Regions from separate parts of the Weizmannia sp. FSL W8-1119 genome, predicted to be linked through region 1. Evidence: a T-box and tRNA genes for the amino acid it is inferred to sense, from the RefSeq annotation. Region 1 holds a T-box; the other holds one or more tRNA genes.
The links. A T-box is a leader RNA that pairs with one kind of tRNA and senses whether it is charged. The one in region 1 lies ahead of tyrS (tyrosine--tRNA ligase), so its partner is inferred to be a tRNA-Tyr.
Positions count from the first base shown of each region.

Region 2: it has a tRNA-Tyr gene. The T-box ahead of tyrS (tyrosine--tRNA ligase) is inferred to sense a tRNA for this amino acid. The anticodon was not compared.

Region 1 covers NZ_JBBOZL010000001.1:2,030,851-2,037,312, forward strand. The annotation lists gene tyrS (tyrosine--tRNA ligase) at 1-879, opposite strand, end outside; T-box leader at 1,020-1,218, opposite strand; gene fdhD (formate dehydrogenase accessory sulfurtransferase FdhD) at 1,432-2,241, opposite strand; gene fdhF (formate dehydrogenase subunit alpha) at 2,483-5,425, shown strand; gene NSQ19_RS09990 (DUF1641 domain-containing protein) at 5,441-5,968, shown strand; gene NSQ19_RS09995 (ThiF family adenylyltransferase) at 6,010-6,462, opposite strand, start outside.
Region 2 covers NZ_JBBOZL010000001.1:183,428-189,889, reverse strand. The annotation lists gene NSQ19_RS01025 (CdaR family protein) at 1-578, opposite strand, end outside; gene cdaA (diadenylate cyclase CdaA) at 571-1,398, opposite strand; gene NSQ19_RS01015 (zf-HC2 domain-containing protein) at 1,545-2,159, opposite strand; gene sigW (RNA polymerase sigma factor SigW) at 2,172-2,735, opposite strand; gene NSQ19_RS01005 (aspartyl-phosphate phosphatase Spo0E family protein) at 2,911-3,084, shown strand; gene rocF (arginase) at 3,191-4,090, opposite strand; tRNA gene NSQ19_RS00995 (tRNA-Gly) at 4,353-4,424, opposite strand; tRNA gene NSQ19_RS00990 (tRNA-Lys) at 4,465-4,537, opposite strand; tRNA gene NSQ19_RS00985 (tRNA-Gln) at 4,584-4,655, opposite strand; tRNA gene NSQ19_RS00980 (tRNA-Tyr) at 4,720-4,804, opposite strand; tRNA gene NSQ19_RS00975 (tRNA-Thr) at 4,810-4,885, opposite strand; tRNA gene NSQ19_RS00970 (tRNA-Val) at 4,893-4,965, opposite strand; tRNA gene NSQ19_RS00965 (tRNA-Glu) at 4,977-5,051, opposite strand; tRNA gene NSQ19_RS00960 (tRNA-Thr) at 5,063-5,135, opposite strand; tRNA gene NSQ19_RS00955 (tRNA-Asn) at 5,142-5,213, opposite strand; rRNA gene rrf (5S ribosomal RNA) at 5,221-5,336, opposite strand; rRNA gene NSQ19_RS00945 (23S ribosomal RNA) at 5,504-6,462, opposite strand, start outside.

The sequences.
Region 1 (6,462 bases):
TTTGCGGAGATGCGGTTCGGTTTCAACCGATTTTTCCAGCTCTTCGATTTCTTCTTTTGGCAAGAAGGTGAAGTACTTCAAGTATTTTACGACATCGAGGTCAGCCGTGTTGACCCAGAACTGGTAAAACTCATATGGCGATGTTTTCTCGGCATCGAGCCAGACTGCGCCGCTTTCTGTTTTCCCGAATTTTGTGCCGTCCGCTTTTGTGACAAGCGGAATGGTAAGCCCGAAAGCTTTTTCTCCTTCCGGTTCGAGCTTGCGGATCAGCTCAAGGCCGCTTGTAATATTGCCCCACTGGTCGCTTCCGCCGATTTGCAGGCGGCAGTTGTATTGTTTATACAAGTTAAAGTAATCGACGGCCTGGAGGATTGTATATGTAAATTCCGTAAACGAAATACCGGTTTCAAGCCGTGATGCGATCGTGTCTTTTGCAAGCATGTAGTTGATGCCGATATGCTTTCCGTAATCACGCAGGAAAGTAACGAGATCCATCGAGCCGTGCCAGTCATAGTTATTGACCATGATGGCGCCTGACTCGCCGTCAAAATCAAAAAAGCGTTCCAGCTGTTTTTTCAATGCTTCGCCGTTTTGCTTGACCTTTTCAACTGTTAACAGCTTTCTTTCTTCCTTCTTGCCGCTCGGGTCGCCGATCATGCCGGTTGCCCCGCCGAGCACGACAATCGGCCGGTGTCCCGCTTGCTGGAAACGGCGCAGCGTCAGGTACGGGAGCAGATGCCCGATATGCATGCTGTCGCCTGTCGGGTCAATCCCGCAATACAGGGTCACTTTCCGGTTTTGAAGCAACTCCGCGAGCCCTTCTTCGTCTGTCTGCTGGTAAACAATTCCCCGCCATTTTAAATCTTCGAGTAAATCCATTTCAAACCACTCCTTTTGTGCCATTTCAAATGCCGGCAGCATTCAGGTTCCAGCGCCCGGCTTATATCCGGCGATAATGGGCAGGAACCTGTTGCTGCCTTCTTTTTCCTGTAAAACAGAAAAACGCCCCTCCGCCAAAACGAAGGGACGATTGTATCGCGTTACCACCCAACTTGAGAATTGCTTCTCCACTCATTTGGATAACGGCTGGGGGCCGTCTGCCGTATCCGGCAAAAGCTCCGGGGTGTAATTCGCCGCCTGCCTGTACCGGTTCGCACCAACCACCGGCTCTCTTGTATGCAGCAACAGGAAGCTACTTGATCCTTTCGACGCTTCATTCATCAAATTGTAAGTTATTTTTACCATATACATTTTGAAATGTCAACCTTGCCAAGCAGGCTGCACCAGCGCTTTCTTCAAATCCGGTAATGCCCATTTTAACCTTTCCTCATCCGGCAAAGGCCCTGTTCCGTCCCGAAGCACGCCTTCCAGCGTGTCTTCCCGTTTTCTTCCAACCCAAACCGTGCCTTTCCGATCGTATACACCCGGCAATCACCGGGCATGGGCGGCAACACCGGCAATCCGTTCCGGGCAGGTGTAAATATTCATCGACCCACCGCGGATAAAGCCGATCGTGGTAATGCCGAGTTCTTCAGCGGATTCCAGGGCGAGTGTGGTGGGTGCCGATTTCGATAAAATCACCTCGCAGCCGATTTTGGCTGTCTTCAATAAAATTTCCGAGGAAATGCGCCCGCTGAATGCAAGGATTTTCCCTTTTGTGGAAACCTGATTTTTCAAACAATATCCGTAAATTTTATCAAGCGCGTTATGGCGGCCGATATCCATCCGGCTGACAAGGATCCCGCCGGCATCGCACAGCGCAGCATTATGGACGCCCCCTGTTTTTTTAAACACTTCGGCATTCTCCTGCAATGCTTCCATCAGCCGGAAACAATCATCAACTGTAATCCGGACGTGCACACCGTCCATTTTTTTCGCCGCCAGAGCATCATTGACAAAAACAAACGCCTGCCTGCTCATTCCACAGCAGGAGGTGATATAACGTTTATTTTGCAGCTGTTCGTAATAAGGATTAAGATGATCGGTCCGGACATGGACGAATCCTCCTTTTTCATCCGTCCAGATGTCGCGGATATCTTCATAGCGCCGGACAACCCTTTCCGACACAAGATAACCGACCGCCATGTCCTCGATATATTCAGGTGTGCACACCATCGTCACCCATTCCTGCCCATTCACTTTTAATGTCACCGGGAATTCCGTTGCGACTGTATCCAGCGCCCGTTCGAGCCGCCCGTTCTTGAAACGGAGAATTTCCCTCTGCGTGTCCACATTTTTCATGGGTTCAACAGCCCCCTGTCTATAATGTTTTATTTTAAAGGAATCAGATTAAAAACAAAAGCCGCCCGCTCAAATAGGCAAAACACTCTGATGGTTTGTTCATTTTTGCATCAGATGCTAGAATAAAAAAAGAGAATAGTAGTTTTATTTTTGCAAAGGTTTGGTATAAGTAACAGAGTTGCCGGTTTTTTGTATTCTTTTCTGAAGGCCTGCCTTCACTGTTTGCAAAAGGAGGAAAAAAATGGAAACCAAATCGATTCACATCACGATTGATGGCCGGGATTATGAAGCCCGCCCCGGCGAGAAAATCATCGATGTGATCAACCGGAATGATATTTTTCATCCACAAATTTGCTATTACCCGGAAGTAGATCCGATCCAAACTTGCGACACGTGTATTGCGGAAGTGAACGGGGAACTGATGCGCACCTGTTCGACGGCGGCGGAGGACGGCATGGTGGTCCACCTCAGCGATGACCGGTCGGAAGCGGCCCGGCATGAAGCGATGGACAGGATTCTCGCCAACCACCTTTTATACTGTACGGTGTGCGACAATAACAACGGCAACTGCATCGTCCACAATACAACGGAAAAAATGGGCATCGAACACCAGAAATATCCGTTTACGCCAAAAACGGACGCAAGCGGGGTCGACTATTCGCACCCGTTTTACCGGTACGACCCGAACCAGTGCATCGCATGCGGGAGATGCGTGGAAGCCTGCCAAAATCTGCAGGTGAACGAAACGCTTTCCATTGACTGGGAAGCAGAACGCCCGCGCGTCATTTGGGATAACGGCGTTCCGATCAACGAATCGTCATGCGTTTCCTGCGGGCATTGCGTCACCGTCTGCCCTTGCAATGCATTGATGGAAAAATCAATGCTCGGCGAGGCAGGCTATTTAACCGGGCTTGAAGAAGACCTGCTTGACCCGATGATTGATCTTGTGAAAAAAGTCGAACCGGGTTACGGCAGCATTTTTGCCATATCCGAAATCGAAGCTTCGATGCGCGAACAGCGCACGAAAAAAACGAAAACCGTTTGCACCTTCTGCGGTGTCGGCTGCACATTTGAAGTATGGACAAAGGGCCGGAAAATTTTAAAAATCGAACCGAAGCATGAAGGACCGGTAAACGCCATCTCCACTTGCATCAAAGGCAAATTCGGCTGGGATTTTGTGAATTCCGATAAGCGGCTGACAAAACCGCTTGTCCGTAAAGACGGAAAATTTGTAGAAACGTCATGGGATGAAGCGCTCAGCGTGGTGGCAAGCCGGCTGAAAGAAATCCATTCCCAATACGGAAAAGATTCCGTCGGTTTTATTTCTTCTTCAAAAGTTACCAATGAAGAAAACTATTTGATGCAAAAGCTGGCGCGCCAGGTGTTTGAAACTAACAATGTCGACAACTGTTCGCGCTATTGCCAGTCGCCGGCAACGGACGGCCTGCTCAGAACCGTCGGCATGGGCGGCGACAGCGGCACGATTAAAGATATTGCGTCAGCCGGCCTTGTCATGATTGTCGGCGCGAACCCGGCGGAAGCCCACCCGGTCCTTGCGACCCGCATCAAACGGGCCCATAAACTGCACGGCCAGAAACTGATTGTTGCCGATATGCGCAAAAACGAAATGGCAGAGCGCGCCGATCTTTTTATCCATCCGAACCAGGGCACAGACCAGGTATGGCTGATGGCGGTGACAAAATATATCATCGACCAGGGCTGGCATGACCAAAAATTCATCGAGGAAAAAGTGAACTTTTTCGATGAATTTAAAGAAACGCTTGAAAAATACACGCTCGACTACGCTGAAAAGATTACCGGCATCCCGAAGGAAACGCTGGTCCAAATCGCCGAAATGATCCATCAGGCAGACGGGACATGTATCCTCTGGGGCATGGGCGTCACGCAAAATACAGGCGGTTCCGATACGTCCGCCGCTATTTCCAATCTGCTCCTTGCCACCGGAAACTACGCGCGCCCGGGTACAGGCGCTTATCCGTTGCGCGGGCATAACAATGTGCAAGGCGCATGCGATATGGGCACGCTGCCGGGATGGCTGCCGGGCTACCAGCATGTGGAGGATGATGCGGCACGCGAAAAATTTGAAAAAGCGTACGACGTCAAAATCAGCAACAAACCGGGGCTGAACAATATTGAAATGCTGCATGAGATTGCAGCCGGGCAGTTAAAAGCCATGTATATCATCGGCGAAGACATGGCGCTTGTCGACTCCGACGCCAACCATGTTAGCGAGGAACTTTCCAATCTTGACTTTCTTGTCGTCCAGGATGTCTTTTTCTCAAGGACGGCCCAATATGCGGATGTTGTTTTGCCTGCAGCCCCGTCGCTTGAAAAAGAAGGCACCTTTACAAACACGGAACGCCGTGTGCAACGGATGTACCAGGCACTCCCGGCTTTGGGCGAATCCAAACCGGACTGGTGGATTATCCAGGAAGTGGCAAAACGGCTCGGCGCAGACTGGCATTACAGCCACCCGGGCGAAATATTTGCCGAAATGGCCAGCCTGGCTCCGCTGTTTGCACAGGCGGACTACGACAAATTGGAAGGCTGGAACAGTTTCCTTTGGGGAAGCCTTGATGGCGCCAATACCCCGCTTCTTTACAAGGACGGCTTCCCGTTCCCGGACGGCAAAGCGCGGTTTGCCCTGACAGACTGGGTAAAACCGGCTGAATTTCCGGAACAATACGATTTGCATATTAATAACGGCCGGATGCTGGAACAGTTCCACGAAGGCAACCTGACCAATAAATCGGAAGGCATCGAATCAAAAGTCCCAGGCGTATTTGTTGAAGTGTCACTGGAGCTTGCAAAAGAACGCAATCTCTACACCGGAGACCTTGTCCGCGTCACTTCCCCGTTCGGATCGCTGAAACTGCATGTGCTGGTTACAGACCGCGTGCAGGGCAATGAGCTGTACTTGCCGATGCACTCGACAGAAAAGGAATCGGCGATCAACTTCTTAACCGGGCCGATTTACGATAAACGGCAAAGCACACCGGCGTTTAAACAAACGAAAGTGAAGATGGAACTGATCCAAAAAGGCGGGAAGCCGCCGCTGCCAAAAACAAACCACCGCGATAAGAAAAGAAATCCTACACGCGGCGTGGAAGTCGAACGGAAATGGCAGCGCGAAGGCTATCAACCATTAACAGACGTACGCTAAGGGAGGGAAAAAAGGATGGCCGCTCCGATCACAGAGATTGTAAAACAGCAGCCGGCGGAAGAAGAAATCACCCGGCAAAAGCTCGAGGAATTGGAAAAACTGGTTGCCGATCATAAAGATGCGTTTGAAAATTTGATCCGCCTGATCGATGATTTCAATGATACCGGTGCACTGGAAGCCGCAAATGCAATGATTCTCGCAAAAAACGATATTTTAAAAATCGTCCTCGAGCAATTGTCCCGGGAACAGGTCGTCAACCTGATCAACATGCTGCTCGGCACGGCCGGCGTCTTTATGAAAGCCGACCACGACCTTATTATCCACTTGATGAACGGTGTATCATCAGGCTTTGATGAAGGCAAGCAATTCATTGGCTCGGAGGAAAAAGTGACATTGTTCGGGCTGCTGAAATCGTTGAGCGACCCGGACGTCAACCGGGCAGTCGGTTTCGCCATTTCCTTTTTGAAAGGCATGGGAAAAGCGCTCCAGGAACCGGTGCCGAAAAAAGAAGACGTGGATCATGAAACATTGGCAAATATTTAACGCCATTCAAAAAGGAAGCACGGAAATGCGTGCTTCCTTTTTCATTGAAAATATTTTTGATAAAGCGAACGGGCCTCTCTCTTATCTTTCGTCCCGTGAATGAGCATCCTCCCGTCCGGAAATAAAACCGTCCGGTGGCCTTCAAGCGCAGTGATCATTAAGTAGCCGTTATACTGCACGGCAGCACCGCCCGCTTTCATCTCCCGCGCCATGTTTTCAAGCTCGAACGTGCCTGGATGGCGGATTTGGACTGTATCCCGCCCGCACAATACATCGGCGGATGATTGGGATTGAAGGGCCGGATAGACCGGATGCCCTCCGCATGACGGGCAGTCCTTATTTTTCATTTTTCCTGCTTTGATAAAATGGTGTTCGCCCTGCCAAATATCAAACACGGCAACAGATGGGCGCGGCTTTTCCCCGGAAAGCAGCTTTAAAGCCTCTGTTGTCTCATAAGCCGCGGTCATTTGCACAGCCGGCGCGATAATGCCCGC
Region 2 (6,462 bases), 1.8 Mb from region 1:
TCCGTAATCGGTTTGCTGATTTCCACTGTCGCTTTTACATAGCTGATCCTGTCAATGACGTTTTTCGCCCCGGTAATTTTCACTGTACTTGGCTCCACAGCAGGCACAGATGCTTCATACCCGGTTGCCAGCAAAGCTTTGTCGTATTCTGCCTCAACGTTGAAAATTTTGGATACTTTTTCTTGTACCGATACGGTAGCATACGTACGGCTGAGTTTGTATTTCAGTTTATCGGAAAGATCTTTTACTTTCAATTTGGCTTTTTGCCTGCCGATTTGTGCATTGCTTAAATCCATGTAAACGGTGAAATCCCTTGAGGCTTTCACCTGCTGAACGATGACTTTCGGGCCGGTTACAGTCACGTCCACCGTTTTCGGTGCGCCTGATACAACAAGGTTTTTGTTGTCATAAATCAGCTGGACCGGCATATTTTCAACCACGCCGCTGCTGTTTTTTGTGGCGGAACCGATAATTTTATTGCCTTCACCGTTTTCCACCGCAACTGAAATATAAAGCAGGATGGCTAAAACAAGCGCCAGCACCCTCATAAACCAACGATTGTCCATTAGTTTATCCATGTTTTCTCACCCTCCAGTTCCATTTCGACGAGGAAGGCTCCTTTGTTTTCTGGGTATAGTTCAGTTCGGCTTCCAGCATTTCCTGCAATTGCTCCAGGCTTAAATCCCTGTGAAGCTCGCCATTTTTCGTGACCGTGATCCCGCCCGTCTCTTCGGATACAACCACCGTCAAACAGTCTGTTACCTCACTGATCCCGACCGCGGCCCTGTGCCTTGTCCCCAGTTCCTTCGAAATAAACGGGCTCTCGGAAAGCGGCAAATAGCAAGCTGCGGCCGCCACTTTCCGCTTCTGGATTATGACGGCGCCGTCATGAAGCGGAGTGTTCGGAATAAAGATGTTAATCAAAAGTTCAGCCGATACAACAGAATCAAGCGGGATACCGGTTTCGATATAATCGCCTAATCCTGTTCCGCGCTCAATCGAGATCAGGGCGCCGATTCTGCGTTTCGCCATATAGCTGGTCGCCTTGACGATCGCTTCAACGAGGTGGGCCTGCTCATCTTCTTCCTGGCCGTTCGTTCTTGAAAAGAATTTTCCCCTGCCGAGTTGCTCAAGGGCCCGCCGCAACTCCGGCTGGAAGATAATAATCACGACCAGAAATCCGTATGTAAGTGCCTGGTCCATCATCCATGCCAGCGCCTGCAGCCCGAGCAAGCTGCTAAGGCTCCTGACGATGATGATCACAAAAATGCCTTTCAAAAGCTGGACCGCTTTTGTTCCGCGGATCACCATCAATAATTTATAGATGACAAACCAGACGACCAATATATCCACAATTTTGGAGAGATAGTTCCAGATGGGGAAATCAGCAATATGCATGACCCTGCCTCCATTAATTCATCAATCTTCATATCCTCTGTCTTCAACTGTTTTATTATATCATTTCCCGCGGCGAAATAGCAGCTTTTCTATACCTGGAAAAAGAAACGGGAACCGGATCCGGCCCCGCTCCAATATATTTATATTCATTTCAAATGCTTCCATGCATCCTGTCCTGCATCTTTTATTTTATACCAAATCCATTCAAAAACTTCATTAATTTCTTCTACATTTCCGGTAACGTCCCCCGCGGAGGCCATGTATTCATTTCCCCGGACCACCGTCACATTCCCTTCCACTTTCCCTTCAATCCGGAGATCGCCGTTTGTTACCGTAATGTCCTCTTTAATTACTTTTCCCTTCGGCACAATCGCGGTATGCCCCTGGACAATAATGTCTTTGTTTTTCGTTACGGAAAACTCGTCCGGGTTATGCCACTCGGAAAACATCGCGCCTGCCATTAAAATGAAGAACAAGCCGGCAGAGGCGAGAAACGGGTGCATTTTCAACCAGCGGCCCGCCCCGATCCGTTTTTTCTCCCTTGGAAGATTTTTCATGACGCGGCCTGTAAATCCGGGAGGCGCCTGGACATTCGGAAGGCTTTGCACGTAAAAGATGCTTTTTTGCAGCTCATAAAAATGCTGCCGGCACGCGCGGCATGTTTCCAAATGGTACTCGAGAATTTTTTTATGGTCTTCCGGAATGTCTTCATCTAAGTATTCATGCATATACAGTACAATTCTCTCAGAACATGCCTCCATATTTTTCCCTCCTCACAGCCTGCCTAATTGCTTTCGCAGCGCTTCACGCCCGCGGTGGATTCTTGTTTTTACCGTTCCCAGCGGAATGTCCAGCATTTCACTGATTTCATTTAAAGATAATTCTTCAATATACTTTAAAACGATAATAATCCGGTATTTTTCCGGCAATTTTAAAATTTCCCGCTGGATCATTTCCTGCATCTCAAGTGTCTCCACCTGCATATCCGGCAGCTTTTCCTCCGCCGGTACGATTGAGTAAAGGGTCAGCCCTTCCGTCCCGGAAATTTCCGCATCCAGATAAAAATCCGGCTTCTTCTTGCGGATCCGGTCAATACACAAATTAGTAGCAATCCGGTACAACCACGATGAAAATTTCCGTTCCTGCTTAAAACTTTTAATATGGATATAGGCGCGGATAAACGTTTCCTGCGCCAGATCCTCCGCTTCGGTGCGGCTCCCGATCATGCGGAAACAGATTTGGAATACTTTATCTTTATATAATTCAACGATATCATTAAAAGCATTTTGGTCACCCTTCATGACCTGCTTAATTTTTCGGTCTACAATTGCTTCCATTTTCCCCCTCCGCCCTGTGCGGTACGTTATTTTTACGATTTTCTCCTGAAAAGGTTTCAAAAAAAGTAATAAAATATTCAAGTCTATTGTAGCAAAGTTATGGAAAAAATGTTTAAATCTTTAGTAAAATGGATATAAAATTATTACAAATTTGAATACGAACGGGGAGTCAGGGATGAACCAGAAAAGCCAAGCCTTAATGTTGGAAATTGAGGAAAAAAGACGTGAAATGATTCAGCTCGCTTCGACCACTGCGTATTGGGACGACCAGGTCTTACAGGCAAGCAGGCATCTGGACCAGCTCATCAATCAATTTAACAAATTGAAAAGCAGTAAACTTCAGGGATAAGTGGACAGAACACCCATGGAATAGATTTAAATAAAAAAACGGCAAAGCGTCCATCATTTGCCGTTTTTTTATTTGCGTGCCGGGCACCAGCTAATAGGGGCTTTTTTTAAAGAAGTTTTTTCCCAAACAATGTTTCAATCAGGCGGACAGCTTTTTCTGCCGTTTGATTGCGGCTGTCAAGAATCGGGTTTACTTCAACAACATCAGCTGAAACAACGGCATTTGCATCGTGCAGTATCTCCATGGCGAGCCGGCTTTCGCGGAAATGAAGCCCGCCGTATACAGGCGTTCCCACACCCGGGGCTTCTTGCGGATCGAGCGCATCTAAATCGAGCGACAAATGAATGCCGTCCGTTCTTTCTTTTAAATAGTTAATGCTTGCTGCCATGACGCTCTCCATCCCAATCCGGTCGATTTCAGCCATCGTGTAAATTTTAATGCCCAGGTTGCGGATGAAATCCTTTTCCCCTTCGTCCAAATCCCGCTGCCCGATCAGGACAACATGCTCCGCTTTCAGTTTCGGAATATAGCCGTAAACGCCCGTTAAAGAAGCATGCCCGTACCCGAGGCTGGCGGCAAGCGGCATGCCGTGGACATTTCCGGAAGGGCTTGTCTCAGGAGTATTCATATCCGCATGCGCATCAAACCAAATGACGCCGAGATTTCTGTAATGTTTGCTGATGCCGGCAATTGTCCCAATGGCAATGCTGTGGTCGCCGCCAAAAATAAGCGGGAACCGGTTGCTTTTTACAATTTCATCTGTATGCTCTGCAATGAACTGGCTCGCTTTTGCAATCGTTTTTAAATTTCTTGCATTGACTTCGTCATCAGGGAGCTGCTCCGCCCTGCCAATTTCAATATTGCCCAAATCGGTAACCGCGCAGCCGAGTTTCTCGAGTCCTTCTTTCACACCTGCATACCGGATCGCCTGCGGGCCTAGATCTACCCCTTTATACCGCTGCCCAAGATCCATTGGAACCCCCATTATTGCAATATGTTTCTCCATCAGACTGTCCCCTTTCCTTCTCTCTATCTATCATTGTAAAATTGTTTTCCAATTGGCTCAACTGTACAAAATTCTGTATAATTATTCAAGAAAATGGAGGTGAGACTATTCATCTTAAAGGGGCCTTCCTTCACCAATCCAGAAAACCCATCAACCATCCGCCAACAACACTGGAGTTGTATTATAGAGTGAAAAATATTTACAGACAAATAAAAAACGCTCAAACCCTTTTATATCAAGAGGTTTGAGCGTTTAAACTTTAAGCGGAAGACGGGACTCGAACCCGCGACCCACACCTTGGGAAGGTGTTGTTCTACCACTAAACTACTTCCGCATATTTGTAGAATACCACATATTTTAAAAAAAGAAAAGAGTGAGCCATGCAGGATTCGAACCTGCGACCCTCTGATTAAAAGTCAGATGCTCTACCAACTGAGCTAATGGCTCGTAAAAATCTATATATCCATTGGCGTAACCAATTCAATAGAAAAGGCTGGGCCAGCTGGATTCGAACCAACGCATGACGGAGTCAAAGTCCGTTGCCTTACCGCTTGGCTATGGCCCAATTATCTATAGTATGAACCCTCTCACCAAAAAAATGCACCAAAGTGCATGCCCAAAAAATGAGATGGTGGAGGGGGACGGATTCGAACCGCCGAACCCTGAGGGAGCGGATTTACAGTCCGCCGCGTTTAGCCACTTCGCTACCCCTCCGTAAATGGTGCCGGCCAGAGGACTTGAACCCCCAACCTACTGATTACAAGTCAGTTGCTCTACCAATTGAGCTAGACCGGCATACAAATGGAGGATGACGGGCTCGAACCGCCGACCCTCTGCTTGTAAGGCAGACGCTCTCCCAGCTGAGCTAATCCTCCAAATATGTAAATGGTGACCCGTACGGGATTCGAACCCGTGTTACCGCCGTGAAAGGGCGGTGTCTTAACCGCTTGACCAACGGGCCAAAAAAATATAAGCTTCCAATCGGGCTCGAACCGATGACCTCTTCCTTACCATGGAAGTGCTCTACCTGCTGAGCTATGGAAGCATATGACTCCGCAGGTAGGATTCGAACCTACGACCGATCGGTTAACAGCCGATTGCTCTACCACTGAGCTACTGCGGAATATCGGGCCCGGCAGCGTCCTACTCTCGCAGGGGGAAACCCCCAACTACCATCGGCGCTGGAAAGCTTAACTTCCGTGTTCGGGATGGAAACGGGTGTGACCTTTCCGCCATCGTCACCGGACCTCAATGACAAAAATCATTATAACAAAGTTTCCATTGCTTATCAACAGGAATTATGTGATTCCCTGAAAACCGGATGGGAGAAAAAACTGTAAACGGAGAATGCGTTTCTAACTTTGAAAATGGTTCAGCGCCAGTGCCTTTGGTAAGGCACCTCCGCTTTTCTATTTGGTTAAGTCCTCGATCGATTAGTATCCGTCAGCTGCACGCGTCGCCGCGCTTCCACCCCGGACCTATCAACCTGATCATCTTTCAGGGATCTTACCAGTTAAACTGTGGGAAATCTCATCTTGAGGGGGGCTTCATGCTTAGATGCTTTCAGCACTTATCCCTTCCGCACATAGCTACCCAGCGATGCCTTTGGCAAGACAACTGGTACACCAGCGGTGCGTCCATCCCGGTCCTCTCGTACTAAGGACAGCTCCTCTCAAATTTCCTGCGCCCGCGACGGATAGGGACCGAACTGTCTCACGACGTTCTGAACCCAGCTCGCGTACCGCTTTAATGGGCGAACAGCCCAACCCTTGGGACCGACTACAGCCCCAGGATGCGATGAGCCGACATCGAGGTGCCAAACCTCCCCGTCGATGTGGACTCTTGGGGGAGATCAGCCTGTTATCCCCAGGGTAGCTTTTATCCGTTGAGCGATGGCCCTTCCATGCGGAACCACCGGATCACTAAGCCCGACTTTCGTCCCTGCCCGACTTGTAAGTCTCGCAGTCAAGCTCCCTTATGCCTTTACACTCTGCGAATGATTTCCAACCATTCTGAGGGAACCTTTGGGCGCCTCCGTTACCTTTTAGGAGGCGACCGCCCCAGTCAAACTGCCTGCCTGACACTGTCTCCCACCCCGGTAAGGGGTGCGGGTTAGAATTTCAATACAGCCAGGGTAGTATCCCACCGATGCCTCCGCCGAAGCTGGCGCTCCGGTTTCCAAGGCTCCTACCTATCCTGTACAAGCTGTACCAAAATTCAATATCAGGCTGCAGTAAAGCTCCATGGGGTCTTTCCGTCCTGTCGCGGGTAACCTGCATCTTCACAGGTACTATAATTTCACCGAGTCTCTCGTTGAGACAGTGCCCAGATCGTTACACCTTTCGTGCGGGTCAGAACTTACCTGACAAGGA